3 regions of the Streptomyces sp. NBC_01275 genome follow, and region 1 is predicted to be linked to each of the others. Evidence: riboswitches for the same ligand, from Rfam matches in the RefSeq annotation. Region 1 holds a riboswitch; each other region holds the start of a gene.
The links. Region 1 has a riboswitch for thiamine pyrophosphate ahead of OG562_RS30960 (thiamine ABC transporter substrate binding subunit). Riboswitches for the same ligand answer to the same signal wherever they lie in the genome.

Region 1 (9,533 bases):
TCACGGTCGAGGGCAAGGGCGCCACCATCTCCTTCGCGGAGGACTGGGCCCCCAACGCCGAATACCGCGTCCACGTCGTCGCCACCAAGGGCAAGAAGGTCCTGGTCGACGAGGACATCACGCCGAACCTGACCACCCCGTCCAAGGCCTGCCAGACCGAGGACACCACCAGCCCGTCCCCCTCGTCCAGCCCCTCCGACACTCCCCCGTCGGACGACGAGTCGACCCCGGCCGACACCGGGAGCCCGACGCCGTCCGACACGGCGAGCGACAGCGCCGCGCCCGCGCCCTCCGCGAGCAACGCCCCGTCCGCCGCGGCCCAGGAGTCCAACCTGGCCGAGACCGGCGCCAACTCCAACACCGGTCTGATCGCCGGCATCGCGGCCGCCCTGGTCGTCGTGGGCGGTGGCGCGGTCTTCTTCGGCATGCGCCGCCGCGGGTCCAGCAACCGCTGACCCCCGCCGACCGACCGTAGTCGAACGTCACGTGCGTGGCCCGCCCCTCCGGGGGCGGGCCATCCGCATGTCGGCCGCGTACGACGGCGTCGGTCCCGTACGACGACGACGGCCGCGTACGACGATGTCAGTCGAGCACGACGATGTCGGCCGGGTCGAAGGCGACCCCGACCACGTCCCCGACCTCCGGCGCGTCCCGCAGCGTGCACGCTGCCTCGAGCCTCGGTGCGCCCTCCGGCTGGAGGCGGACGGCGACATGGGTGCCCTTGAAGGTGCGGGCGGCGACCGTGCAGCGCAGGCCCTCGTCCGCGTCCACCAGGCGCACTCCGGCGGGCCGGACGAGCAGCGTGCGCGCCCCCTCGGGGGACCCGGGCGGCACGGGCGCCTTGCCCCAGGGAGTGACGGCGACCTCCCCGGCCACGGTCGCCTCCACCACGTTGTCGAAGCCCAGGAAGCGGGCCACGAAGGCGTCCGCCGGCCGCTGCCACACCTCAAGAGGCGTACCGGACTGGGCGATCCGCCCCTCCCGCATCACCACGACCCGGTCGGCGAGCGCGAACGCCTCGCCCTGGTCATGGGTGACCGCGAGCACCGTGGTGCCCAACCGGCCGAAGAGCTCCCGCAGCTCGACGACCAGCCGCTCCCGCAGCGAGCGGTCGAGCTGGCCCAGCGGCTCGTCCAGCATCAGCAGCCGGGGGCGGGGCGCGAGGGCGCGGGCCAGCGCGACGCGCTGCTGCTCACCGCCGGAGAGCGCGGCCACGGCCCGTCCTGCGGCGCCCGGCAGCCCGACGAGGTCCAGCAACTCCCCTACCCGTTCCCGCTGTTCACGCTTGGGCGTGCCGTGCATCCGCAGGCCGAAGGCGACGTTGCCGCCCACGTCCCGCTGCGGGAACAGCTGATGGTCCTGGAACATCAGTCCGAGCTCCCGCCGATGCGCGGGCACCCCCGCCTGGTCGCGCCCGTCGAGCACCACCCGCCCGGAGTCCAGAAGTTGCAGCCCGGCCACGGCCCGCAACAGCGTCGACTTGCCGCTGCCGCTGGGCCCGAGCACGCACACCACCTCATGCTCGGCGACCTCCAGATCCACCGCGTCGAGCACGGCCCGCCCGCCGAACCGCACGGTGGCTCGCTCCAGTTCGAGCAGTGGCATCAGAACTCCCCCGTCCGGTCGGTCCGCAGCCGCTCCAGCACCAGCAGGGCCACCGCGCACACCACCATCAGAATCGTCGAAAGGGCCATCGCCTGGCCGTAGTTGAGCTCGCCGGCCCGTCCGAGCAGCCGCGCCACCGCGACCGGCAGGGTCGGGTTGTCGGGCCGCGCGATGAACACCGTCGCCCCGAACTCCCCCAGCGACACCGCGAAGGCGAACCCGGCCGCGACCAGCAGCGCCCGCCGCACCATCGGCAGGTCCACCTCCCGCCACACCCGCCACGGCGACGCCCCCAGCACGGCCGCCGCCTCCCGGAGCCGCCCGTCCACCGCCCGCAGCACGGGCAGCATGGTCCGTACGACGAAGGGCACGCCGACCAGCGCCTGGGCGAGCGGCACCAGGATCCAGGTGCTGCGCAGGTCCAGCGGAGGCTCGTCGAGCGCGATCAGGAACCCGAAGCCGACGGTCACCGCGGAGACGCCCAGCGGCAGCATCAGCAGCGCGTCGAAGCCGCGGACCAGGCGTCCGGCGTCGCGACGGGCGAGCGCGGCCGCGGCCAGTCCGCCGATGGCCACGGCGATGGCGGTCGCCGCGAGCGCGTACTGCAGGGAGTTGCCGATCGCGTCGATCGGCGGGACCAGGAAGGTCCCGCCGTCCTCGCTGGTCAGCGCCCGGTAATAGGCGAAGTCGGGCGCGTCCAGCGAGCGCTGCACCAGCACCGCCAGCGGCAGCACCAGCAGCACGGCGATCGTGGCGAGCACCCCGGCCAGCAGCGCCCACTGCCCGGCCCCGCGCGGCCGCCGCGCCGTCACGGACGCGTCCACCAGCCGCAACGCGGTCTCCCGCCGCCGTACGGCCTGGGCGTACACGGCGAGGATCGCGCCCACGGCGGCGAACTGCACGAGGGTCAGGACGGCGGCCGTGGACAGGTCGAAGATCTCGGAGGTCTGCCGGTAGATCTCCACCTCCAGGGTGGAGAAGGTCGGCCCGCCCAGGATCTGCACGACCCCGAAGGAGGTGAAGGTGAAGAGGAAGACCATGAGCGCGGCGGCGGCGACCGCGGGCGCGAGCGCCGGGAGCGTCACCGTGCGCCAGGCCCGCAGCCGGGACGCGCCCAGCATCCGCGCCGCCTCCTCCTGCCGCGGGTCGAGCTGCGCCCACAGCCCGCCGACCGTGCGCACGACGACGGCGTAGTTGAAGAAGACATGCGCGAGCAGGATCGCCCACACGGTGGAGTCCAGTCGTACGCCCCACAGCTCGTCGAGCAGTCCGCCGCGCCCGAGAAGCGCGAGGAACGCCGTGCCGACGACGACCGTCGGCAGCACGAACGGCACGGTGACGACGGCCCGCAGCACCTGTTTGCCGGGGAAGGCGAAGCGCGCGAAGGCATAGGCGGCGGGCAGCGCGAGCAGCAGGGTGAGCACGGTGGAGGCGAGCGCCTGCCAGGTCGTGAACCACAGGACGTGCCGGATGTCGGACTGACCGAGCACGTCCGCGATCCGCCCCAGCCGCCAGACGCCGTCGACCTTCAGCCCACGGGCGACGATCGCGGCGACGGGGTAGGCGAAGAACACCCCGAAGAACGCGACGGGCAGGGCCAGGAGCCCGAGCCTCGCCGCGTTCCCGGCACGCCTTCTGCCAGGCGCTACTTCAGTACGAGCGAGGTCCATGACTTGACCCACTGGTCTCGGTCGGCGGCGATCTTCGCCGGGTCCATGGTCTCGGGATCCTTGGCGGCGGGACCGTACTGCGTGAACTCGGCGGGCACGGCCGCGCCCTTCAGCACCGGGTAGACGAACATGTTGAGCGGCATGTCCTCCTGGAACTTCTTCGTGACCAGGAAGTCGATCAGCGCCTTGCCGCCCGCGGTGTCGCCCGCGTTGCTCAGCAGCCCCGCGAACTCGATCTGCCGGAAGCAGGTGCCGGTCGCCACGCCGGTCGGGGCGGTGGTCGGCTTCGGGTCGCCGTAGATCACCTCGGCGGGCGGCGAGGAGGCGTACGAGACGACGAGCGGCCGGTCGGCCTTCGCCTTCTTGCCGCCGGCGGACCCGGAGAACTCCTCGTTGTAGGCCTGCTCCCAGCCGTCGACGACCTTCACGCCGTTGGCCTTGAGCTTCTTCCAGTAGGCCTCCCACCCTTCGTCGCCGTACTGCGCGGCGGTGCCGAGCAGGAAGCCGAGGCCGGGCGAGGAGGTGGCGGCGTTCTCGGTGACCAGGAGGTCCTTGTAGGCGGGCTTCACCAGGTCGTCGAAGGAGGTCGGCGGGGCCAGCTTGTGGTCGGCGAAGTACTTCTTGTCGTAGTTGACGCAGATGTCGCCGTAGTCGATCGGCGTGACCCGGTGCTTGCCGGCGTCCAGCTGGTACTGCGCGTCGACCTGGTCGAGCCCCTTGGCCTCGTACGGCTGGAAGAGCCCGTTGTCGAGGGCGCGGGAGAGAAGGGTGTTGTCGACGCCGAAGAAGACGTCGCCCTGGGGGTTGTCCTTGGTGAGGATGGCCTTGTTGACGGCCTGGCCGGCGTCGCCGTCCTTGAGGACCTTGACCTGGTAGCCGGACTCCTTCTCGAAGGCGGCGAGCACGCTCTTGGAGACGGCCCACGAGTCATGGCTGACGAGGGTGACGGTCTTGGAGCTCTTCGCGCTCGAGCCGGTGGTGGAATCGTTCGACGATCCGCACGCGGACAGTGTGACCAGCCCGAGGCCGACGGCCACGGCCACGAACGTTTTGGTGTGCACTTGATTTCCTCCTGGGGGTGGCCAGGAAGAGACGCGGCCCCGCCCGGAGTGTCCGGGCAGGGCGCAACAGCTTGAGTAGTCACCGAACTCCCTACCCAGAATGACCTGGGCGAGGTTCAGAGGGTCTGCGGCCTGGTTGCCGCACTCTCAGCGCTGTGGCGCTCCCCTGTCGGATGCTGAAGTTGTGATAAGACGATGTGACCTGGCCAGATTACCTCTCGGTGGCCGCCAGCTGTCCACAGGCCCCGTCGATCTCCTGGCCTCGGGTGTCCCGGACGGTGACCGGCACCCCGTGCGCCGCGATGGCCTGGACGAACGCCTTCTCGTCCTCGGGCCGGGAGGCCGTCCACTTCGAGCCCGGGGTCGGGTTGAGCGGGATCAGGTTGACGTGCACCGGCTTGCCCTTGAGCAGCCGGCCGAGCCGGTCGCCACGCCACGCCTGGTCGTTGATGTCCCGGATCAGCGCGTACTCGATGGAGAGCCGGCGCCCGGACCTCGCCGCGTACTCGAGGCCGGCGTCGAGCACCTCGCGCACCTTCCACCGCGTGTTCACGGGGACGAGGGTGTCGCGCAGCTCGTCGTCAGGGGCGTGCAGGGAGATCGCGAGCCGGCACTTGAAGCCCTCGTCGGCGAACCGGTGGATGGCGGGCACCAGCCCGACCGTCGACACGGTGATGCCCCGCTGCGACAGCCCGAGCCCGTCCGGTGCCGGGTCGGTGAGCGCCCGGACGGCGCCGACGACCCGCTTGTAGTTGGCGAGGGGCTCGCCCATGCCCATGAAGACGATGTTGGACAGCCGCGCGGGACCGCCCGGGACCTCGCCGTCGCGCAGCGCCCGCATCCCGTCCACGATCTGGTGCACGATCTCGGCGGTCGACAGGTTCCGGTCCAGACCGGCCTGCCCGGTCGCGCAGAACGGGCAGTTCATCCCGCAGCCGGCCTGCGAGCTGATGCACATCGTCACCCGGTCCGGGTAACGCATGAGCACCGACTCCACGAGCGTGCCGTCGAACAGCCGCCACAGCGTCTTGCGGGTGGTGCCCTCGTCGGTCGACAGATGCCGGACGACGGACATCAGGTCCGGCAGCAGCGCCTCGCGCAGCTTCTCGCGCGATCCGGCGGGGATGTCGGTCCACTCCGCCGGGTCGTGGGCGTAGCGCGCGAAGTAGTGCTGCGACAACTGCTTGGCACGAAACGGCTTCTCACCGATCTCCGCCACGACCTCCTTCCGCTCGGCGGGCGAGAGGTCGGCGAGGTGCCGCGGCGGCTTCTTGGCTCCGCGGGGGGCGACGAAAGTGAGTTCTCCGGGCTTAGGCATGGCCACACCAGTGTCGCAGATCGAATCTCGTGGCCTGGGCCGGAAGTCCTGCGGGGTAGTCGTTGTTGGTCATCCCTGGTCGTCCTGGGCCCCCCTCGGACGGCCCACAGACGGCCCGGCCCACGGGGGCCAGCGGGGTGTCTGCGCAGGTGAAGCTGCCTCACCGTGACACCTGGGCCCGGAGCGAGACTTTGCTGGGGCCGGTGGTGCTCACCCTCACACCCGAAACTAGAATCGAACGCGTGAACGCACGTAACGCATGCGCCAGCAGGGGGAGACGTCGAGGCGCAGGGCAGGGAAGGTGCGGAGACGCCGAGGTTTGAGCAGCTCTGCGCCTCGATGCCTTCGATCACATACTGGGATCCCCGACAAAATACTCGTCAGGATGCGCTCGCAAGATCTCCGGCACGTCCGTCGTCAGGTCATCGCAAATAGCGTCGGGGGTGCCATCCGGGAAGAGAACCACCATGTGGTCTGGCCACCCCTCCACTGGCGGCACAGCACCCTCGGCACCGAATACCGTCTGCAATTGCGGGACTACTCTCCGCCAGTCCGACTTAGAATCCAGTTCCACGATCACGCGAACTGCCATGGACTCCTACTCCTTCTATCCGACGCCCTCGCCGTACACCTCTGCGACCAGACAACGAACCAGTCCAGTCACGAGTGCCCGCCAGATACGCTTCCGTGCTCCATCACTCGGGACAGGGCCGCTTCAGCATTGATCAGCCCCCAGCCGAAATTTTGATTCGGATGGGGGTCTGCCTGGTCTTGACGCAATGGCGTAGCCGTCTCTCGGATGATTGTCGAGACTTCCTCCGCCGTCAAGTCGGGCGCAATGGAGATCATCAGGGCAGCAAGACCGCTCACGTGAGGGGCCGCAAAACTAGTTCCACTGTGCGTGTCATGCCCATTACTGAGATGCGTGGAACTAATTCCCACACCTGGAGCACACACAACGATGTGGTCTCCACTGTTCGAGAAGTAGGCACGCTGATTATCAAGGTCAGTCGCACCGACGGCAATAACTCCAGAGTATCCCGCTGGATACATCTTCCTATTCTTCGCGTGACCTTCGTTTCCAGCAGCAGCGACCAGAATCTTTCCGCGGTCTTGAGCGTGATGGATGGCCCGGAGTACGAATTCGTTGTTCTTCGCCCTACCCAAGCTCATATTCAAAATGCTGGCCCCGCCGCAGTCCACTGACCATCGAATTCCTGCTGCCAGGTTAGCCATGTTGCCGACGGTTTCATATTCACGCCTGACTGGCTCGTATGCCGTGGCGAGGACGCGTACCGGCAGTATCCGACAGCGTCGCGTCATCCCCGTCACCCCACCAAGATGGCTACATTCGCAAGAGATCGTGCCAGCGACATGCGTACCGTGCCCGACTTCGTCATCTGGACGATCACTGGCCCGCAGGTAGTTGCCTATAAGCTCTCTACCTGCTGGATACTGCTTCCCCGTGAAGTCCACACAGTTCTTACCCTGCAGCAGGTTGGATTGCAGGTCTGCATGGTTGAAGTCGACACCTGAGTCGATAACAGCAACCACGACGTGAGGTTCACCGTAAGTGCGCCTCCACGCTCTCGGGCAGTCAATTGCCTCTAGGTTCCACTGGGTTGGGAAAGTTTCATGTGCTGACCGGTCCACAGCCAGGCTCACATACCAGTCATTCGACGTAGCCAACTCAATGCGCTTGCCTTTCGTATCTAGCAAGCGCGCTACCGCCTCGTCGACAGGCACTTCCGGATCGAACCGCAGTCTATAGCTAACGTGATCCTCATCAGGGTCGGATTTAAACCTGGCCCCATCCCACTTAGGCGGCCCCCTGAAGAACAAGCGCGTGATCGACCACACGCCTATCTCACCCAGAACGCTGTCTATCTCTGGGTCGCCTAGGGTTGTCACGGGAGACGCAGAGCCGGAAGGATCCGGAATGAAGGGATTAACCATGCCCGCCAGCCAGGGAGCCAGCTCGATGAGTACTTCCCCAGGTATTTGCCCGGAGCTCTCTTCCGGAAGCGCGCGTTCTGTGTTCATAGCAGGATGCCTCAAGTCATTTGCCTGCCAACTACTGCTTGGCGGTACCTCGAGAATGTCTCTTCGATCGCGCGGTCGCTTATCCCTCCACGTTAATGGAGGTTTCCCGAGCTCGCACGCCGAGTTGGCTGCCACTCCTTGAAAAGGAAAACAGTGAACACGTGGATTCGCCCTACTCGATGGGCTCACGCGGCCGATGCCTACCTCTGACCTGGTACGCCTTCGACACAAGGTGTGACGCTGCGCGCCCTTACGTCCTCCGCGGATACGGGCAGGAGGTCTGAGGCATGGCCAACTCTCAAGCAGATCGTTGGGCGAGCCAGCCTGAGCGCTGATCATCCGAAGCCTCAGTGCGAACGCGCTGGAACCCCATCCGCTCGCCGCTCGTAGTAGGCGTGCAGGTTCGTTTTCGTGCGCCATATGTCGATGCGCACCCACGTGCGTCCCTCAAGTGCTGCAAGACGGGACAACCAGTCAATGACCCGACGCCGAGTTGCCAGCTGGAGGGTGCGTGCCCCCATGGCCGCTACGCTGGTACGCACCACGGCAGAACGGAGAGTGTTCCGCGCATGGGCCCGAAGACGACCAAGGTCTACGAGACGCTCCACGAACGGCTCGCGTCAGGCGAGTACGCCCCCGGCACCAAGCTCCCGTCCGAACGCACCCTGACCGAGGAACTCGGCATCGGCCGGACGGCGCTGCGACAGGTGCTTGCCCGTCTCGTGTCCGAGGGTGCACTGGAAGTTCGGGGCCGGAGCGCCTACCGCGTTCCGGGACTGGTGAGCGTGAGGACCCCGGAGGGTCTGGAGCCGTGGCGCATCCATGGCGAGCGCGACGTCTACGACAACCGTTGGGTCAAGCTTCAGGTCTGGGATGTGGAGCCCCCCGGCGTCGAGCGGTTCGAGCACCACGTCGTGAAGCTGCACCACGTCGCCGTCACGGCCGTGGTCGACGACCAGGACCGCGTCCTCATGCTGTGGCGGTACCGCTTCGTCCCGCAGCAATTCGGCTGGGAGCTCCCCGGCGGGATCGTGGACGAAGGGGAGGATGCGGCGGAGACTGCGCTCCGGGAAGTCGTCGAGGAGACCGGTTGGCGACCGAAGTCACTCGAGCATGTGGTCACCTATCAGCCGATGATTGGCATGGTGGACTCGCCACACGAGATCTTCGTGGGCCACGGGGCTGAACAGGTCGGCTCTCCGACGGATCTCGAAGAGGCGGGCCACATCGAGTGGGTTCCGCTCGCCGACATTCCAGGACTCATGGCTCGTGGTGAGCTGATGGGCTCCGGAACGCTGGTCGCCCTGCTTCACATCTTGGCCAGCCGTGGCAAGCAGGGGCTTACAGCCGCGCACTGAGCATGTCCACCCGTCGGCGCTGTCGCACCGAGCTGGTGCGGTTCGCCAGTAGTCGAGCCTCCCTCAGGTGGGTGCGCGCGTCGTCGTACTCGGCTCGTGCCAGATGGGCTTGCGCGAGATCGGTGTGCAGTCCCGCGCGCGCCCGCACGAAGGTCGGGTCTGCCACCTCAAGGGCGCTGTAGAGGCTACTCACGGCGTCACCGTCACCGAGCAGGGCAAGCACGCTGCCACGCCAACGGGCCAGATGCGCACCGTTCAAGAAGATGCTCAGCATGTCCGGGTCACGGTCCCCCGACCCCGCCGGGATGCACTCCGTAGCGGCATCGAGGGCGCGCCGGCAGTCGTCGTCCATCCCCGCGCGGGCGCACAGCTCAGCTTCTGCGCCGAACAGCCACGCCCGAAGACGTGGCGAACCGTCCCCGCCGAGAACGCGTTGAGCATCGCGGACCAGGTCGACCCCCAGTGCTGGCCGGCCCGC
Region 2 (9,533 bases), 2.2 Mb from region 1:
TGTACGCGCTCGACGCCGGCGAGCACGACCCGCAGAATCCGCACCAGCAGGACGAGGTCTACTTCGTGGTGAGCGGGCGCGCCTCCATCACCGTCGGCCTGGAGACCACCCAGGTGGCGCGCGGCAGCGTGGTCTACGTCCCGGCCGGGGTCGCCCACAAGTTCCACCACATCAGCGAGGACCTGCGGGTCCTGGTGGTCTTCTCGCCGCCCGAGAGCTGAGCGTCTCCGCCTTGCAGCCCATCCGCGGCCTCAGGGTTCCCTAGGGGATCGGTCAGGGGAGGACAAGGGGTGCCAGGCCCCCGTCGGCCCCCCTTCGGATCTAGCATCGAGAGCGGGCCGTCAGAAGGACCGGATGGACCCGATGGACCGGGCCCGACCGGGGCGCCGGACGGCTGAGAGACGAGGACAAGGGCGATGCGAGAGATCTTCACGGGACTGCCGTGGTGGGTGAAGTGGGTGGCGGTGCCGGTCATCGCGCTCGTCGTGTTCGGCGGTCTGATAGCCAGTGTCGTCGGCTTCGTGGTCTACCTGCTGTTCAAGGTGCTGATCTTCGTGGCGCTGGTCGGCGGACTGATCTACGTCGTACGGAAGTTCATGTCGAGTTCCTCGTCGCGCAGCGACTGGTGAAGCGACTGGGGAGTGGTACGGGAGACCGGTGAAGCGGTAACAGGAATCACCGGTTCCCTCGGCCGGGGGAAGTTTTCCGCACAGCCCGACTGCAAGCGGTGGCAGACGGTTAAAGTCCGGAACCCGACGCGGGGACGACCCCCGCGAGCGGCGCACACCCCCTCCCGTGTTCCCCCGCACGGACCGCCCTCTCGCGCTTCGGGAGTGACCTTTGGCCATGGTCGACACCGCCTCCGTGGAACCGCACAGCCCGACTCGACCGCGTTCCTCCGCACCCCCGTTCCCGTGCCCGCCGAGTCCGGCGGTCCCCGAGCAGCCGCACCCCGCGGCGACCCTCATCGGCTCCGTCCAGCGCGCCATGCGCCTGCTGGAGTCCGTCGCCGACCACGAAGGCGGTGCCCCGGCCAAGCAACTCGCCCGCGAGACCGGCCTCGCGCTCCCCACGGCGTACCACCTGCTGCGCACCCTCGTGCACGAGGGCTATCTGCGCCGGGACAAGGGGCTGTTCTTCCTCGGGGAGGCGGCCGAGCGGTTGGGCAGCAGCGGGGCGGCGCAGAAACGTCGCAGCACGGTCGTCGACACCCTCGCCCACTGGCGCGATTCGATCGGTGTCCCCGTGTACTACGCCCGGTATCGCGACGGCGAGATCGAGATCATGTGCGTCTCCGACACCCCGGGCAACCCGGCGGTGGTGGAATGGGCCGACTTCCGCGAGACCGGACACGCGCACGCCATCGGCCAGTGTCTGTTGTCCCAGCTGGACGAGGACGCCCGCCGCGACCACCTGGACCGCTACCCGGTGCAGTCGATCACCCCGTACACGGTGCGTGACGACCGCACCCTGCTGAGACGCCTCGAACGCATGGGGCGCATGGAACCGGTCGTCGAGCGGCAGGAATACGCACTGGGCACGGTGTGCGCCGCGATCTCGATCACGGTGGGCGCCACGGCGGCGGCGATGGCCATCTCCCTGCCCGTTCATCAGGCCGACCGGCTGCTGCCCGCGGCCCGACAGCTGCAGAGCGAGATCGGGCGGAGGCTGGGGTCAATCGCGATCTCTATCAGTATCTGAAAACTTACTCCTTGTGATCTGTTGTGTACGTTCAGCAAGATGCCTGTCAGTGTCAGGGGTCGATTCCCGGCCAGTCGACGTCACATGACGGGGTAGGGCGATGCGCGAGTCCGTACAGGCAGTACAGGCAGAAGTCATGATGAGCTTTCTCGTCTCCGATGAGCTCTCGTTCCGCATCCCGGTGGAGCTGAGCTACGAGGCGCGCGATCCCTATGCCGTGCGGCTCACCTTTCACCTGCCCGGTGACGCCCCGGTGACCTGGGCTTTCGGGCGTGAGCTGCTCATCGACGGGGTGGGTCGAGCGTGTGGCGAGGGGGACGTGCGCGTCTCGCCCGTCGATCCCGACGTGTTGGGCGAGGTGCTGATCCGGCTTCAGGTCGGCGGCGACCAGGCGCTGTTCCGCTCCTCGGCGGTTCCGCTCGTGGCCTTCCTCGACCGCACCGACAAGCTGGTCCCGCTGGGCCAGGAGGGTGCGCTCGCCGACTTCGACGCCCATCTGGACGAGGCGCTGAACCGGATCCTGGCGGAGGAGCAGAGCGCCGGATGAGGTGACGGCGGAGGGGGTGGCGGAACGCTTCGCCACGGGTGGGGTGGTGCAGGAACGCTTCTTCTGGAGAGGGGGCTGTGGGGTGCCACAGGTGCCACAGGTGCCAGAGGTGCCACAGGTGCCCCGGGGCGCCCCGGAGCGCCCGAGTCGGCCGGTGCGGCCGGGTCCTTGGGCACCCGGCCGCCTCAGCGTTTACGCCCGTGTTTGCATCCGTGCTTGCGTCGGCGCTCGGGTCAGTGCTTGCGTCGCCTGCCCCGGCCGCCCCGGGCCTGCGCCTGGGCGGGGCCTGCGGGGGACGCTCCCACGACAGCCGGCTCCGGGACCCCCGCAGGGGCCGTCGCGGATCCCGGCCGGTCGGCCGAGACCACCAGCGCCGCCAGAGCCGTCGTCACCGGCACCGAAGCGACCAGCCCGATCGAGCCCACCAGCGTGCGCACGATCTCCTCGGCGACCAGCTCGCTGTTGGCGACCGCGCCGACGCTGCTCTGCGCGATCGAGAAGAGCAGCAGCAGCGGCAGCGCGGCGCCGGCGTAGGCGAGGACGAGCGTGTTGACGACGGACGCGATGTGGTCGCGGCCGATGCGGATGCCGGCCCGGTACAGCCCGCGCCAGCCCATCGACGGGTTGGCCTCGTGCAGTTCCCAGACCGCCGACGTCTGGGTGACCGTCACATCGTCGAGGACGCCGAGCGAGCCGATGATGATGCCCGCGAGCAGCAGACCGCTCATGTCGATCGTCGGGTACAGCCCGTGGATCAGACCGGTGTTGTCGTCCGTGTTGCCGGTGAGCACGGCCCAGTCGACGAACCACGACCCCATGACGCCGATCAACAGCAGCGAGATGAGGGTGCCGAGGACGGCTACCGAGGTGCGGGCCGAGAGGCCGTGACACAGATACAGGGCGATCAGCATGATGGCGCTCGACCCCACCACCGCCACGACCAGCGGGTTCGAGCCCTGCAGGATCGCCGGCAGGATGAAGAAGTTCAGCACCATGAAGCTCAGGGCCAGCGCCACCAGTGCCATGACACCCCGAAGCCGTCCGACGACCACGACGGCGACCGCGAAGATGACGGCGAGCAGGGCCATCGGGAACCGGCGGTTCACGTCGGTGACCGAGTACTGCAGGTCCTTCGGCGCGGAGGGCTCGTAGGCGACCACGACCTTCTCGCCCTGGTGCAGCTGGCGTGACTGGTCCGGCTGGACGATCTCGGTGAACGTACGGCCCTTGTCCTTGCCGGTGTCCACGCGGATCGTGGCCTTCTTGCAGGTGCCCTTCGCCTGCTGCTCGGCGGAGGACCCCTCGGCCGTGGAGGTGTCGCCGGTGGGGGTGTCGCCCGAGGCGTTGACCGACGCACAGCTCACGCTCACGACCTTGGTGACCGTGGCCTGCTGACTCTGGCGGTCGAAGCCGACGCCCGTGCGCTCGTGCGGGGGAGCGCCGCCGGGCCACAGCACCGCGAGCCCGACCACCACCGCCCCCGCGAACGGGATGAGGACGGCCGCGATGACCTTGCGCAGATGCCGGGAGACAGGGGCGGCCGGACCATGACTGTGGCTGTGTGAATGACCGTGCCCGCCGCTTGGGCCAGGGCCCTGCCCACCACCGTGACCATCGCCCGAATCAGATCCGGATCCGGAACCATGCCCGTGGCCGCCGCCGTGCCCGTGACCTGGGTTCTGGCCGTCGCTCGAGCCACTGTGGCGATGTCCGTCGTGCGAGCCGAAGCCGGTGTCCGGGGCAGATCCGGGCCCAGACCCATACCCAGGCCCAGATCCAGATCCAGGGCCGAAGTCCGGAGTGCGGCCAGGGCCAGATCCAGTGCCTGGGCCGGCGGGTACCTGCCCCGGGGAGTATCCCTGCCTGGCCCCCCGGTCCGGACCGTGTCCCGGTCCGCCGGGCATCCCGCCGCGCCCCGGCCCGGCCGGACCGCCGCTGTACGCAGGATCGGGTCTTGGCTCACGTCCAGGCTCACGGTCCGGCCCGCCGCCTGGTTCGTGTCCAGGGGGTCCGCCCGGCTCGTGACCGGGCCCGCGCCCCGGGGCGTACCCCGGACCGTGTTCCTGGCCACGTCCCCGATCCCGATCGGGCCCGCTGTTGAAGTCGCGGTCGCCTCCGCGGCCAGGACCGTTTCCGGGTCCCGTTCCTGGACCGCTTCCGGTGCCCGGTCCGCGGGGCGGCTCGGGCGGCGGGTACGGGGGATGGTGTGTCGTGGTCACCGACCGATCATCGCAAGAACGACGGGGGCGCTCTGTTCACCGCGCCCGAATTGACGCTAGCGTGGAGCCACCTTTGCACACGCGGGAGCTCGGAGCACCGGGCTGAGAGGGCGCTGACCTCCGTCTTCGCGATGTTTCACGTGGAACGTCACTTGATTCGAGTGATGTTTCACATGAAACCTCGGCAGGCGGTAGCCGCTGCGTCGACCGCCGAACCTGTTACCGGGTAATGCCGGCGTAGGGAGTAGGTCTCATGACCAACAAGGACGCACGCACGCCTGCCTCCACGCAGATATCTGAGCCGATGTCCGAGCAGATGTCTGATGCTGTGGAGGCCGGGAAGTCCATTGGCTGGCACAAGGGGTACGTCGAGGGAACGCGCCCCGATCTAAGGGTGCCGGTCCGTCAGGTGCACCTCACCAACGGGCAGTCGGTCACGCTGTACGACACCTCCGGCCCGTACACCGATCCGCTCGTCGACACCGATGTCCGCAGGGGTCTGCTGCCGCTGCGGGAGAACTGGATCGTCGCCCGAGGCGACACCGAGGAGTACGCGGGCCGTCCTGTCCGCCCCGAGGACGACGGCATCAAGCACACCTCGCCGCGCGGCGGTCTGCGCAACCTCGACGCGGTCTTCCCGGGCCGGCCGCGGCTGCCGCGCCGCGGCCGGGACGGCCAGGCGGTGACCCAGCTCGCCTATGCGCGCCGGGGGGAGATCACGCCCGAGATGGAGTTCGTGGCCATCAGGGAGAACGTTTCTCCCGAGGTGGTTCGCGAGGAGATCGCGGCAGGCCGTGCGGTGTTGCCGGCCAACGTCAACCACCCGGAGATCGAGCCGATGATCATCGGCAAGCGGTTCCTGGTGAAGGTCAACGCCAACATCGGCAATTCGGCGGTGACCTCCTCCATCGAGGAGGAGGTCGAGAAGATGACCTGGGCGACCCGATGGGGCGCCGACACGGTCATGGACCTGTCCACCGGCCGCAACATCCACACGACCCGCGAGTGGGTGCTGCGCAACTCCCCCGTCCCCATCGGCACGGTGCCGCTGTACCAGGCGCTGGAGAAGGTCGACGGCCGCGCCGAGGAACTGACCTGGGAGATCTACAAGGACACCGTCATCGAGCAGGCCGAACAGGGCGTGGACTACATGACGGTCCACGCGGGCGTGCGCCTGCCCTACGTCCCGCTGACGGCGAACCGCAAGACCGGCATCGTCTCGCGCGGCGGCTCGATCATGGCGGCCTGGTGCCTCGCGCACCACAGGGAGTCGTTCCTGTACGAGAACTTCGAGGAGCTCTGCGAGATCCTCGCCGCCTACGACGTCACGTACTCGCTGGGCGACGGCCTCAGGCCGGGCTCGATCGCGGACGCCAACGACGAGGCGCAGTTCGCGGAGTTGCGCACGCTCGGGGAACTCAACCGGATCGCGAAGCGTTTTCATGTACAGACGATGATCGAGGGCCCGGGACATGTCCCGATGCACAAGATCAAGGAGAACATCGACCTTCAGCAGGAGATCTGTGATGAAGCTCCGTTCTATACGCTCGGCCCGCTGACGACGGACGTCGCGCCGGCGTATGACCACATCACCTCCGGCATCGGCGCCGCGATGATCGCTTGGTGGGGCACGGCCATGCTCTGCTATGTCACGCCCAAGGAACACCTGGGCCTGCCCAACCGTGACGACGTCAAGACCGGCGTCATCACCTACAAGATCGCCGCCCACGCAGCCGATCTCGCCAAGGGGCACCCCGGTGCACAGGAATGGGACGACGCGCTGTCCGACGCCCGCTTCGAGTTCCGCTGGGAGGACCAGTTCAACCTGGCCCTCGACCCGGACACGGCACGGGAGTTCCACGACGAGACGCTCCCGGCCGAGCCGGCCAAGACGGCGCACTTCTGCTCGATGTGCGGGCCGAAATTCTGTTCGATGAAGATTAGTCAAAGCATCACAGCGCAGTTCGGCGGGACGGCGGCTGCGGGGGCGACGGCTGAGGAGGCCGCTGAGGGGATGCTGCAGAAGTCGAAGGAGTTCGCGGCCTCGGGGAACAGGGTGTATCTGCCGATCGCCGACTGACGTCATTGCTCTCACCCGCTGGTCGCGAGGACGGTTGCTCACGGCCGTCGGCTCGGCAGACTGGCCCCATGACACCGCGATCCATGAGCAAGGGCGCCAATCTGCCGGTCGACGTGCCGGACGTCCGCGTCGAACTCAGTTGGTCCGAGGGGACCGGCGAGCCGGACGTCGATGCCTCGGCGCTGTTGCTGACGGCGGCGGGGCGGGTTCGTGACGACGGCGACTTCGTGTTCTACAACCAGCCCCGTCATGCGTCCGGCACCGTGACCCACCTCGGCAAGCGGAGGTCCGCCGGTGTCATGACGGACACGGTCGAGGTCGACCTCCGCTCGCTGGAGAGCGACATCGTCCGGGTGGTGCTGTGCGCCTCGGCGGACGGCGGCGCCTTCGGCCAGGTGAGCGGTCTGACGCTGAGACTGCTCGGCTCGGGCGGAACACTCGAGCTGGCCCGCTTCGAGATGCAGGCCGACTCGGAGACGGCGTTCATCGGCGGCGAGCTGTATCTGCGCGAGGGACGCTGGAAGTTCCGTGCGGTCGGGCAGGGGTACGCCTCCGGGCTGGCGGGACTGGCCACCGACTTCGGGATCACCGTCGACGAGGAGGCGGCGGAGGGCACCTCTCCACCGACCGCAGTCGCCGAAACACCGGTTGCGCCACCGTCCGTCGGCTCTCGTCCGTCCAAGGGCGAGGACCGGCTTCCGGTGGACATGCGCAAGCGGCTGTCCCTGCGGAAGGAGCAGGTCGCCGTCAGTCTGAGCAAGCGCGGAGCGGTGGGGATCAGTGCGCGGATCGTGCTCGTCCTGGACGCTTCCGGTTCCATGGCGTTCCTGTACTCGGGGGGTGTGGTGGCGGACGTCGTGGAGCGTATGGCGGCGGTCGCGGCCCAGCTCGACGACGACGGCGAGATGCAGGCCTGGACGTTCGCCAGCGAGGCCGCGCGACTGCCCGACCTCCGCCTGGGCGAACTCCCCGAGTGGCTGCGGCTGCATGTGCGGGTGGGCGAGATCAGTCTGTTCCGGCGCAGCAAGAAGCCGCGCAAGGGGATGGAGCCGGGGCAGGTCGACATGCGTACGGTCGGCATCCAGAACGAGGAGCAGAAGGCGATCGCCCAGGTCAGGACGTACGTACGAGAGAATCCGGTGGGTGTTCCCACGCTGGTGCTGTTTTTCTCCGACGGTGGGGTCTATCGCGACGCGGCGATCGAGCGGGAGTTGCGGGAGGCGGTCGAGGAGCCGATCTTCTGGCAGTTCGTCGGGCTCGGCCGGTCCCGCTACGGCGTTCTGGAGCGGTTCGACACGCTGCCCGGCCGTCGGGTCGACAACGTGGGCTTCTTCGCCGTGGACGACATCAGCACCGTTCCGGATCAGGAGCTCTATGACCGGCTGCTGTCCGAGTTCCCGTCCTGGATCACCGCGGCCGGCCGGGCGGGCATCCTCTGAGGGCCCCGCTGCGGGCGCATGGCTGAGCGCCGGGCCAGGGCGTACGACTGACCGCCGGGGCCCGGGCGTACGGCTTGCGCTCCTTTTGTGCGGGGGCGCAAGCCGAGGGCCCTATTCCGGCTGGTGCTCCGGGCCGCCGAAGTCCGGGCTGGTGTAGTCCGGACTGCTGAAGCTCGGGCGCGGGCCGGTGGAGCGGCCGTCGTCGGGGCTGCTGAAGCCCGGACGGCCGTAGCCGATCTTCGGGAGGCGGCCGGTCGGGCTCGGCGGGGTCGGCTCGGGGTGGAGCGCGGCCGCCGGGCCGGGGCTGGCGAGGGCCTCTCGCAGAAACGGCAGGATGCCGCGCTTCAGCAGGGCTTCCCGCCAGGCTTCTCTGGCCCGGTCGACCTCCTCGCTCAGCTCGCCGTGCTCTCCGGCCTCCACGGAGGGCCGGTTGTGCAGGGCGGTGACGAGCAGGCCGAAGGTGGCGACGAGGATCGCGGCCGCGGTCACGGCCCCGAACGCCCAGCCGACGTTGAGCATGGCCTGGGCGACCGTCGGTTCGGGTTCGAGCATCTTGAGGATGTAACCGACGAGCAGGAAGATCACCGCAGCGGTTCCGGCGAGAACAGGGGTGAGGACGGCGGCGACGGCGACGGCGCCCGCCCCGGCGGTCTCGGCGGCCTGGGCCGCCTCCCCCACGGTGGTGGCGAGCCCCATCGCGCCCCCGCCCGGCTCACCGGAGCCGGACTCGCGGGCGGGCGACGACGGGGTGGACGGCGCCGGGTGGCGCAGTTCCTCGCGGACCTTGACGTAGTGCTGGTACTCGGTCGCCGCGGCCGCCGTGATCAGTGCGGTGGCGTTGAGCGCCATGGTGCGCAGCTGTTCGGGGTTGAGCCGCTGTCCGACAGCGGCCAGCTCCGGGTGGGTTGGTGCGGAGCGCAGCGCCTCGTCGAGGATCCGCTCGTATTCCTGGCGGTCCTCGGTGAGCAGGTGCTGCGGAACGCTGTTCATGTGCATCCCCCGATGCTCCGTAGGGCTTGGGGCTCGCATGCCAACGAGCCGTCGGGCAGAAACGGAGGGGAGCCTGCTACGGATAAGCCGATGGTAGAGCGGCGAAGGCATGGGGTGACAGGGGGTTTGCTGAAATTAGCCCCTGGCCTGCGGCGTCGTCGGACGTTCCGACGTGGGGTACGCCTGCCCCGTAACCGCTCCGATAACCGTCAGATGTCCAAGGGAAGTTGCTGGACCAGCAGCTTTCCGGCCATCGTCACGCCGCCGTCCATCGCGATGGCCAGTCCGTCGGCGTAGACGTGCGGTCCTTCGACCAGGGGCCCGCCGTTGTCCTCGCCGTCCTCGGAGCCGACGTCGCCCAGCAGATAGGGAATCGGGCTGTGGCCGTGAACGATTCGGGTGCCGCCGTACGTATCGAGCAGGGAGCGTACGGCGTCGGCGCCGCCCTCGTCACGGAAGGAGAAGCGCTTGGTGAACTTGCGGAACAGGTCCCAGACTTCGTCCGCGTCGTTGCGGGTGATCGTCTCACGGACGGTGTCGTTGACCGCTTCGATCGA
Region 3 (9,533 bases), 4.6 Mb from region 1:
ATTGCCCCAGCCGAGCGCGGTGCCGATCACCATGCCGAGCACCTCGCCGATGGCGCAGCCGGTGAGGCAGTGCAGGGTGGCCTGGACGGCCATGGCCCAGGTCGCGGCGGGCGGGTGATGGTGCGCGTGCGTCTCGTGCTGCATACGTGCCCCCAATGTCGGACGACGGTTCCTGCACCGCGCATGAACCGTATACCCCCTAGGGGTATTCCAGGGCAGTGCCCAGGCTATCCGTCCCGCAACTTCTTCAGCCGCTCCACGTCCGCCGCGTGCCCCTCCTTGCCGCCGGGCGTCTCGATGATCAGGGGTACGTTCGCGGTCGCCGGGTGGGTCATCAGGGCGCGGAACGGATCCTCGCCGATGTGACCCGCGCCGATGTTCTCGTGCCGGTCCTTGTGGGCGCCGACGACGTCCTTGGAGTCGTTGGCGTGGATCAGCTTCAGCCGGCCCTCGCCGACCGTGTCCACCAGCAGGTCGAGGGTCTGGTGCATACCGCTCGGCCCGGTCAGATCGTGTCCGGCCGCGAAGATGTGACAGGTGTCCAGACAGACGCCCAGCTTCGGATGGGCGTCCAGCGCCTCGAAGTACGGCCCGAAGTCCCAGGTCCGTGAGCAGAGCGAGGAGCCCTGCCCGGCGGTCGACTCCAGCAGCAGGAACGGGTCGTCGTCATGGGTCAGCTCGTCCAACAGCGGCAGCAGACGCTCCCGCACCTGCTGCAGCGCCACGGACCGCTCCCGCCCGCCCGTCGCGCTCCCCGTGTGCACGACCACGCCCAGCGCGCCGATCTCCCGCCCCCGGCGCAGCGAGTGCCGCAGCGACTCCACCGACCGCTCCACCGTCGCCTCGGTGTGCGAGCCGAAGTTGATCAGATACGGCGCGTGCACGTACGCCGGGATCGACTCGGCCGAGCACGCCTCCCGGAAGGCCTCGTCCTGCCGCGGGTTCCCGGCGGGCGTGGCCCAGCCGCGCGGGTTGGCGACGAAGACCTGGACCGTCTCGGCCCGCAGGTCCTGGGCGTACGACAGTCCCACGGAGTGCAGTCCGCCGGCCACGGGGACATGGCCGCCGACGGGGTTGCGCGAGGGACCGGGCTGCTGATTGTTCACCCGTTCAGGGTGTCACGCGGCGGCGGGTCCCCCGGCCACGGGGGCGGTCCCGGGGGTGCTCCCGGTCATCGGATGGTGATCTTGATCGTCGAACCCTTGGGCGCGGACTCGCCGCCGTCCACGGACTGGCTCTTGACGGTGTCGCCGAACAGCCCCAGCAGTCCGCGGTCCTCCTCGACCTTGAAACCGGACTGTTCGAGGAGCGACTTGGCGTCGTCCACGCTCGCGCCGACCACGTCCGGGACCTCGACCATCTCCGGGCCCTTGGACAGCGTCAGCGTCACCGTGTCGCCGTCGGCGGCCTGACTGCCCTCGTCCGGGGTCTGCGCCGCGACCTGGCCCTTGTCGAACTCGGAGTTGATCTCCTCGGCGGAGACCTTCACCTCCAGACCGGCCTCCTCCAGCTCGGCCCTGGCGTCGTCCAGGTCCTCCCCGGTGACGTCCGGGACGTCGATCGGGCTGCCCTTGCTGACGACGATGGAGACCGCCGAGCCCGACCGCCGCTCCGTCCCGGCCTCCGGGTTGGTGCTGATCACGAACCCGTTGATGACGTCCTCGCTGAACGCCTTGGTGACCAGGCCCGGCTCCAGACCGTCCGACTTCAGCAGCTCCTCGGCCTTGTCCAGCCGGGAGCCCTTCACGTCCGGCACCTTCACGGTGTCCGGACCGTCGGAGACGGTGAGCGTCACCGAGTCGTTCTTGCGGATGCGGGAGCCCGGCTCCGGGTCCGTGCCGATGATCCGGCCGCGCTTGATGGTGTCGCTGTAGGCGTGCTCGACCTTGCCGACCTCGAGCCCGGCCGCCTTCAGCCGCTTCTCGGCCTGGCTCTGGGTCTTCGTCAGCACCGGCGGCACCTTGGTGAACTGACCGGAGTTGATGTACCAGACGCCCGTGCCGATGCCGAGCACCAGCAGGACGACGGTGACCAGCGCGAACACCCCGCGCCGGGGCCGCGCGAGGCGGCGCCGGGGCGGCAGCGGCGGCGGGCTCTGGAAGCGGGAGGTCCGGTGCACGCCGCCTTCGCCGTCGTAGGGGGCGTCGAGGCCGCCGTTCAGGAGCGGGTCGTCGTCCTCGTTGACGGGCAGCGGCCGCGGCACGGTCAGCGAGCGCGGGATCACGCTCGTGCGGTCCTCCGCGTTGTCGTGCTCCGCGGAGACGGCCTGCGGGGGCAGCGCGTCCAGCTGGTCCGCGCCGAGCGCACCGCGCGCCTCCCGCACCTGGGCGAGCAGCGCGACGGCGTCGTGCGGCCGGACGCTGGGCGTCCGGGCGGTGGCCGACGCGACCAGCTCGTCCAGCTCGTACGCCAGACCGGGCACGGCGGCCGAGGGCGGCGGGACGTCTTCGTGGAGGTGCTTGTAGAGCACGATCGCGGGGGAGTCCCCGTCGTGCGGCTTCTCACCGGTGAGCATCTCGTAGAGCACGACTCCGCACGCGTACACGTCGACCCGGGGGTCGGCGGCGCCCGGCTGCTCGATCTGCTCGGGGGCGAGATAGGCGACGGTGCCGAGGACGGCCCCGGTGGTGCTGGTCACGGTGTCCACCGACCGCACGAGCCCGAAGTCGGCGACCTTGACCCGCCCGTCGTCCCCTATCAACACGTTCTCGGGCTTCATGTCCCGGTGCACGAACCCGGCCCGGTGCGCGGCGCCGAGCGCGGCGAGGACCGGCTCCAGGATGTCCAGCGCGGCCCGCGGCTGCAGCGCCCCGCGCTCGCGCAGCACGTCGCGCAGCGTGCAGCCGGCGATGTACTCCATGGCGAGATACACATACGACCTGTCGGCGCCCTGGTCGAAGACCTGCACCACGTTGGGGTGCGCGAGCCGGGCGACGGACTTGGCCTCGCGGATGAACCGCTCGACGAAGGTGGCGTCCGCGGCGAGCGTCGGATGCATCACCTTGAGCGCGAGCACCCGGTCGAGGCGGGTGTCCACGGCCCGGTAGACCGTGGCCATCCCGCCGACCGCGATCCGCGCCTCGACGCGATACCGGCCGTCGAGCACCTGCCCGACGAGAGGGTCCTGAAGGGTCGTGTCCACATCCGCGAGTCTACGAGCCCCCGCTGACACCCCCACCGCCTCCGCCGATATCGCCGCAGGACTGCAGCTGACCTGTGACGCGAGAGCCAAGGAGGAGAGGCGCAGCGGAGGGCGGGCGAGGGGGGGACGGGCGAGGGGAGGAGGAGGGGGGCGGTCAGAAGGCGGGGCGCTCCGGGTCCAGCGTCGGCAGGCCCTCCGCGGGGGACGACGCCTCGGCGAAGTAACGGCGGGGGATCCGGCCCGCCAGGCGGGCCAGCCGTCCCGCTTCGACGCCGGCCCGCATGGCCGACGCCATCCGCTCGGGATCCTGCGCCCGCGTCACCGCCGACGCCAGCATCACCCCCGTACAGCCCAGCTCCATCGCCAACGCCACGTCCGACGCCGTACCGGCCCCCGCGTCCAGAATCACCGGCACGCGCGCGTGCTCGACGATCAGCTGGAAGTTGTGCGGGTTGCGGATGCCCAGGCCGGAGCCGATCGGCGAGCCCAGCGGCATGATCGCCGCGCATCCCACGTCCTGAAGCTTCCGCGCCAGCACCGGATCGTCGTTCGTGTACGGCAGCACCGTGAACCCGTCGTCCACCAGCGTCTCCGCCGCCTCCAGCAACTCGATCGGATCCGGCAGCAGCGTCCGCTCGTCGGCGATGACCTCCAGCTTCACCAGGTCCGTCCCCAGCGCCTCCCGCGCCAGCCGGGCCGTCAGCACGGCCTCCCCGGCGGTGAAGCACCCCGCCGTGTTCGGCAGCACCCGGATGCCCAGCCGCTCCAGCACCGACAGCACCGAGCCGTGCACGGAAGGGTCCACCCGCCGCATCGCGACCGTCGTCAGCTCGGTCCCGGACGCGACCAGTGCCCGCTCCAGCACCTCCAGGCTGGGCGCACCGCCCGTACCCATGATCAGACGGGACGCGAAGGACGTACCGCCGAGGAGGAAGGGATCGTCGGCCATGGCGCTCAACCCCCCTGCACAGCGGTCAGGACTTCCACGCGGTCGCCCTCCGAGAGGGCCGTGGCGGACCACTGCGCGCGCGGGACGACGGTCTCGTTGAGCGCGGCGGCCACTCCGGAGGGCGCGGGCGTCAGGGACCGTACGACGCTGTCGAGGGCCGTGCCGGGAGCGATCTCCCGTCGCTCGCCGTTGACGGAGACGTTCATGCGGGCTGCTCCGAGAGTGCGGCGGCGGCGAAGCGCCGGGGGGTGAAGGGGCGGGCCTCGTCCGGGAGCTCACCGGTGGCCAGGGCGTGCGCGAGGGCGTCGCCCGTGACCGGCGTGAGCAGCACGCCGTTGCGGTAGTGCCCGGTGGCCAGCAGCAGTCCGTCGAGACCGGTCGGCCCGAGCAGCGGCGCGTTGTCCGGGGACCCGGGGCGCAGCCCCGCGCGGGTCTCCGTGAGCGGCAGCTCGGTGATCCCGGGGACCAGTTCGTGGGCGTCGCGCAGCAGGCCGTACACGCCCCCCGCCGTCACCGTCGTGTCCCAGCCCAGTTCCTCGCTGGTCGCGCCCACGACCAGCTCGCCGTTCTCGCGCGGCACCAGGTAGACCTGGCTGCCGCGCACGACCGCCCGGACGGTGCGGCTCAGGAACGGCGCGTACCGCGGCGGCACGGTCAGCCGCAGCACCTGCCCCTTCACCGGGCGCACCGGCGGCAGCACGTCCGGCGGGACGCCCTCCAGCCGCCCGCTGAGACTGCCGGCCGCGAGGACCACCTGCCCCGCCGCCAGCGTCGTGCCGTCCCGGGTCACGACCCCCGTGGCCCGCTCGCCCGCCAGGGACAGCCGCTCGGCCCAGGCACGGTGGAAGACCACGCCCGCCCGCTCGCACGCGGCCACCAGCGCGCCGGCCAGCCGTCGCGGGTCGATCTGGTGATCGCCGTCCACGCGCAGCCCGCCCCGCACCCCCGGTGCGAGCAGCGGCTCGAGCCGTCGGCACTCCCGACCGGACAGCCACTCCGACTCCAGGCCCGACTGCCGTTGCAGGGTGTGCAGTTCCCGCAGATGGGCGCGGTCGTCGGAGTCCAGCGCGACCGCGAGCGTGCCGCACCGGCGGTAGCCGAGGTCATGACCGGTCAGATCGGTGAGCTCGGCCGCGAAGTCCGGGTAGCGGCGGGCCGAGGCCAGGTTGAGGCCGAGCAGGGTCTGCTCGCCGTGGTGCAGTTCGGTGACGGCGGCCAGCATCCCGGCCGCCGTCCGCGCGGCCCCGCCGCCCGGCTTCGGGTCCACCACGGCCGTGGCGAACCCGCGCTGCGCGGCCCGCCACGCCGTGACGAGCCCGATGATCCCGCCCCCCACGACCAGGACGTCTGAGGTGTCTGAGGTGTCCGAGGCGACTGCGGCAACTGCGGCAACTGAGGTCTCTGAGGTAACTGCGGTAGGTGTACGCGACATGGGCGTCCAGCCCCTCCCTTCGCCGGCATGACCCGGATCAGGTTCCTACGGTCGGAGGCCGCCAGCCTCCCTCTCAGCCCGGTGCGTCCGGACTCCCGCGAGTGCTCTAGTTTGGCCACCCTAGCGCCACGCTCCGTGACTCAGTAAGGGAGCCTCCTTCCGTGCCCCGTTCCCTCGACGGCCTCGTCCTGGCCCCCGTCGCCGACCAGGCCCCCGGTCAGGTCGGCGCCCGCACCCGCTTCACGTACCACGAGCAAGACGGCGTGATCTGGGCCGACTACGCGGGCGGCGACGTGGTACGCGGGCATCTGGTGGGCACCCGGGAGGGGGACCGGCTCGACTTCCGGTACGTGCAGCTCAAGCGGGACGGGACGACGTCCGCCGGGCACTGCGTGTCGACGGTCGTCGAGCTGCCCGACCGGCGGGTGCGCCTCGACGAGACCTGGGAGTGGGAGTCGCAGTCCGGCAGCGGGACCAGTGTCGTGGAGCAGGTCACGGAGCACGACGACTGACTGACCGTTCGTCAGCTGACTAAGGTGATCGGGTGAGCGAGCAGACGCAGGGAGAGAGCGGGCCGGTCGCGGAAGGCGGTTCGGCCGTACGGCGCGTGGTCGTCGTCGGCGCGGGCATGGCCGGGGTGCAGACCGCGGTCGCCCTGCGCGAGCAGGGCTTCGAGCAGGGCTTCGACGCGGCGGTGACGCTGATCGGCGCCGAGCCCCACCAGCCCTACGACCGGCCCCCGCTGTCCAAGGCCGTCCTGCTCGGCAAGGCCGAGGGCTCCGCCTTCGACGTCGACTTCGAGAGCCTCGGCATCGAGCTGCAGCTCGGCCGCGAGGTCCTCGGCGTGCGCCCCGCCGACCATGAGCTGGACACCGAGACCGGACCCGTCCCGTACGACGTCCTCGTCCTCGCCACCGGCGCCGAACCGATCCGGCTGCCCGGCTCCGAGGGCGTGCCCGGCGTGCATCTGCTGCGCACCCTGGACGACGCCGAACGGCTGCGGCCCGTGCTCGCCCGGCAGCACGACGTCGTGGTCGTCGGCGCCGGCTGGATCGGCGCGGAGTTCGCCACCGCCGCCCGCGAGGCAGGCTGCGCGGTCACCGTCGTCGAGGCCGCCGACCGGCCGTTGGCCGGGGCGCTGCCCGCCGAGGTCGCCGCCCCGATGGCCGCCTGGTACGCCGACAGCGGCATCGCCCTGCACACCCACACGCGCGTGGAGCGCGTCGAGCCCGGCGCGGTCGTCCTCGACGACGGCACGCGGCTGCCCGCCGGAGCCGTCGTGGTCGGCATCGGCGCCCGCCCCGCCACCGCCTGGCTGGCCGGTTCCGGCATCGAGCTCGGCGTGCACGGCGAGGTCGTGGCCGACTCCTGTCTGCGCACCTCCGTGCCGGACGTGTACGCGGTCGGCGACTGCGCCTCCTTCCCTTCAGGAAGGTACGGCGAGCGGCTTCTCGTCCACCACTGGGACAACGCCCTCCAGGGCCCGCGCACCGTCGCGGCGAACATCCTCGGCGCGGTCACCGGCGAGCCCCCCGCGGTCTACGACCCGGTCCCGTACTTCTGGTCCGAGCAGTTCGGCCGCTTCGTCCAGTACGCCGGCCACCACTCCGCCGCCGACACCACCCGGTGGCGCGGCGACCCCGCCGGCCCCGCCTGGACGGTCTGCTGGCTGCGCGAGGGCAGGCTGGTCGCCCTGCTCGCGGTGGGCCGCCCCCGGGACCTGGCCCAGGGCCGCCGACTGATCGAGTCGGGAGCCGCGATGAACCCCGAGCTCCTGGCGGATCCGGCCAGGCCGCTGAAGGCGGCGACGGCGTAACGTGCCGAAACCGCCTGGTCGGACGGGCCCGGCTTCCGACTGTCAGTGGCAGATGGCAGGCTTGTTCCCGTGACCGAGATTGACGCAAAGATCGATGCTCTCGTCCCTGCCTGGCTCACCCTGCCCGATATCGCCGAAATGCTCGATGTCGAGGTGACGCGCGTCCGGCAGCTGGTCAAGGAGGGCCAGCTCATCGCCGTACGACGTGGTGAGAACCGCGCGCTGCACGTCCCCGCCGCCTTCATCGACGAGGACAAGGTCGTCAAGGGCCTGGTCGGGACCCTGACGCTCCTGCGGGACGACGGCTTTTCGGACGAAGAGATGCTGGAGTGGCTCTTCACCGCCGACCCGAGCCTGCCCGGCACCCCCGCGCAGGCTCTGAGCGAGAATCGCGGCACGGAGGTGAAGCGCCGCGCCCAGGCGCTCGCCGTCTGAGCCGCTGATTCGAACAACCACCCGGTGTACGGGCCGCGGCCGCACGCTGTGCCGCGGCCGCGGCCCGTATGCCACCGCCCCGGGGGGACACACGCATGCCCGACACGCGTCTGCCTGACACGTCCATGTCCGCCACCGCCCGCGCCGCCCGCCTCGGCGACGCCCGGCTCTACCTCTGCACGGACGCCCGCACCCGCCAGGGCGACCTGCCGGAGTTCCTCGACGCGGTACTCGCCGGCGGCGTCGACATCGTGCAGCTGCGGGACAAGGGCATGGAGGCGGCCGAGGAGCTGGAGCACCTGAAGGTGTTCGCCGACGCGTGCGCCCGGCACGGCAAGCTCCTCGCGGTCAACGACCGCGCGGACGTCGCCCACGCGGCCGGCGCCGACGTCCTCCACCTCGGCCAGGGCGACCTGCCGGTCCCCGCGGCCCGCGCGATCCTCGGCGACGACGTCCTCATAGGGCGCTCCACGCACGCCGGGGCGGAAGCGGAGGCCGCCGCCGTCCAGGACGGCGTCGACTACTTCTGCACCGGCCCGTGCTGGCCCACCCCCACCAAGCCCGGCCGTCACGCCCCCGGTCTCGACCTGGTCCGCCGCACCGCGTCCCTCGGCGCCGACCGCCCCTGGTTCGCCATCGGAGGCATCGACCTCGGCAACCTCGACGAGGTGCTGGAGGCGGGCGCCCGCCGCGTGGTCGTGGTCCGGGCGCTCACCGAGGCGGACGACCCGCGCGCCGCGGCGACGGAGTTCGCGAAGCGACTGCGGAGCGTGTGAGCCGTGGAGCGCATGAACCGCCAGGACGCTTTTCGGTCGGAGACCTGTCCGAGGGGTGGACAAAACAGGCCGACAATTCGGGCGAATATCCGACGTCCGGTTGGGTGTCCGCCGCCCCCTGGCTAACCTGCGGGTATGGCCCTCGGAACCGCATCCACCAGGACGGACCACGCGCGCACCGTGCGTGACATGCTGGCGACCGGCAAGACGACGTACTCGTTCGAGTTCTACGCGCCGAAGACGCCCAAAGGTGAGCGGAGCCTGTGGAACGCGCTGCGCAGGGTCGAGGCCGTCGCCCCCGACTTCGTCTCCGTGACCTACGGCGCCGGTGGCTCCACCCGGGCCACCACGGTTCGGGAGACGCAGCAGATCGTCGTCGACACCACCCTCACCCCGGTGGCGCATCTCACCGCCGTCGACCACTCCGTCGCCGAGCTGCGCAACATCATCGGCCAGTACGCCGACGCCGGGATCCGCAACATCCTCGCCGTGCGCGGCGACCCGCCCGGCGACCCGATGGGCGACTGGGTCCCGCATCCGCAGGGCCTGACCTACGCCGCCGAGCTCGTCCGGCTCATCAAGGAGTCGGGCGACTTCTGCGTCGGCGTCGCCGCCTTCCCGGAGATGCACCCGCGCTCCGGGGACTGGGACGCGGACGTCGAGCACTTCGTCGACAAGTGCCGGGCCGGCGCCGACTACGCGATCACGCAGATGTTCTTCCAGCCCGAGTCGTATCTGCGCCTGCGCGACCGGGTGGAGGCGGCCGGCTGTGCGACGCCGGTCATCCCCGAGGTGCTGCCGGTGACGAGTGTGAAGGCGCTCGAGCGGCTGCCCAAGCTCAGCAACGCCCACTTCCCGGACGCCCTGAAAGAGCGGATCCTCACAGCCAAAGACGATCCGGCCGCTGTACGCTCCATTGGCATCGACTTCGCCACGGAGTTCTGCGCACGGCTGCTGGCCGAGGGAGTGCCCGGACTGCACTT

Region 2: it holds a riboswitch for thiamine pyrophosphate, as region 1 does, so the genes downstream of both, thiC (phosphomethylpyrimidine synthase ThiC) here and OG562_RS30960 (thiamine ABC transporter substrate binding subunit) in region 1, are expected to answer to the same signal.
Region 3: it holds a riboswitch for thiamine pyrophosphate, as region 1 does, so the genes downstream of both, thiO (glycine oxidase ThiO) here and OG562_RS30960 (thiamine ABC transporter substrate binding subunit) in region 1, are expected to answer to the same signal.

What each region holds. Positions count from the first base shown of each region.
Region 1 is NZ_JAPEOZ010000001.1:6,940,747-6,950,279, reverse strand. It holds gene OG562_RS30975 (LAETG motif-containing sortase-dependent surface protein) at 1-455, shown strand, start outside; gene OG562_RS30970 (ABC transporter ATP-binding protein) at 583-1,605, opposite strand; gene OG562_RS30965 (iron ABC transporter permease) at 1,605-3,275, opposite strand; gene OG562_RS30960 (thiamine ABC transporter substrate binding subunit) at 3,251-4,336, opposite strand; TPP riboswitch at 4,407-4,514, opposite strand; gene rlmN (23S rRNA (adenine(2503)-C(2))-methyltransferase RlmN) at 4,548-5,654, opposite strand; gene OG562_RS30950 (hypothetical protein) at 6,004-6,246, opposite strand; gene OG562_RS30945 (S8 family serine peptidase) at 6,315-7,697, opposite strand; gene OG562_RS30940 (NUDIX domain-containing protein) at 8,267-9,055, shown strand; gene OG562_RS30935 (XRE family transcriptional regulator) at 9,039-9,533, opposite strand, start outside.
Region 2 is NZ_JAPEOZ010000001.1:4,755,356-4,764,888, reverse strand. It holds gene OG562_RS20975 (cupin domain-containing protein) at 1-221, shown strand, start outside; gene OG562_RS20970 (DUF5326 family protein) at 417-629, shown strand; gene OG562_RS20965 (IclR family transcriptional regulator) at 841-1,701, shown strand; gene OG562_RS20960 (SsgA family sporulation/cell division regulator) at 1,802-2,248, shown strand; partial or broken gene OG562_RS20955 (YibE/F family protein) at 2,482-3,921, opposite strand; TPP riboswitch at 4,539-4,728, shown strand; gene thiC (phosphomethylpyrimidine synthase ThiC) at 4,721-6,547, shown strand; gene OG562_RS20945 (VWA domain-containing protein) at 6,616-7,986, shown strand; gene OG562_RS20940 (hypothetical protein) at 8,098-8,982, opposite strand; gene OG562_RS20935 (metallophosphoesterase) at 9,186-9,533, opposite strand, start outside.
Region 3 is NZ_JAPEOZ010000001.1:2,366,773-2,376,305, reverse strand. It holds gene OG562_RS10235 (DUF4396 domain-containing protein) at 1-144, opposite strand, end outside; gene OG562_RS10230 (deoxyribonuclease IV) at 228-1,106, opposite strand; gene pknB (Stk1 family PASTA domain-containing Ser/Thr kinase) at 1,172-3,142, opposite strand; gene OG562_RS10220 (thiazole synthase) at 3,297-4,091, opposite strand; gene thiS (sulfur carrier protein ThiS) at 4,097-4,297, opposite strand; gene thiO (glycine oxidase ThiO) at 4,294-5,427, opposite strand; TPP riboswitch at 5,521-5,632, opposite strand; gene OG562_RS10205 (hypothetical protein) at 5,685-6,035, shown strand; gene OG562_RS10200 (NAD(P)/FAD-dependent oxidoreductase) at 6,152-7,339, shown strand; gene OG562_RS10195 (Rv2175c family DNA-binding protein) at 7,409-7,774, shown strand; gene thiE (thiamine phosphate synthase) at 7,885-8,550, shown strand; gene metF (methylenetetrahydrofolate reductase [NAD(P)H]) at 8,686-9,533, shown strand, end outside.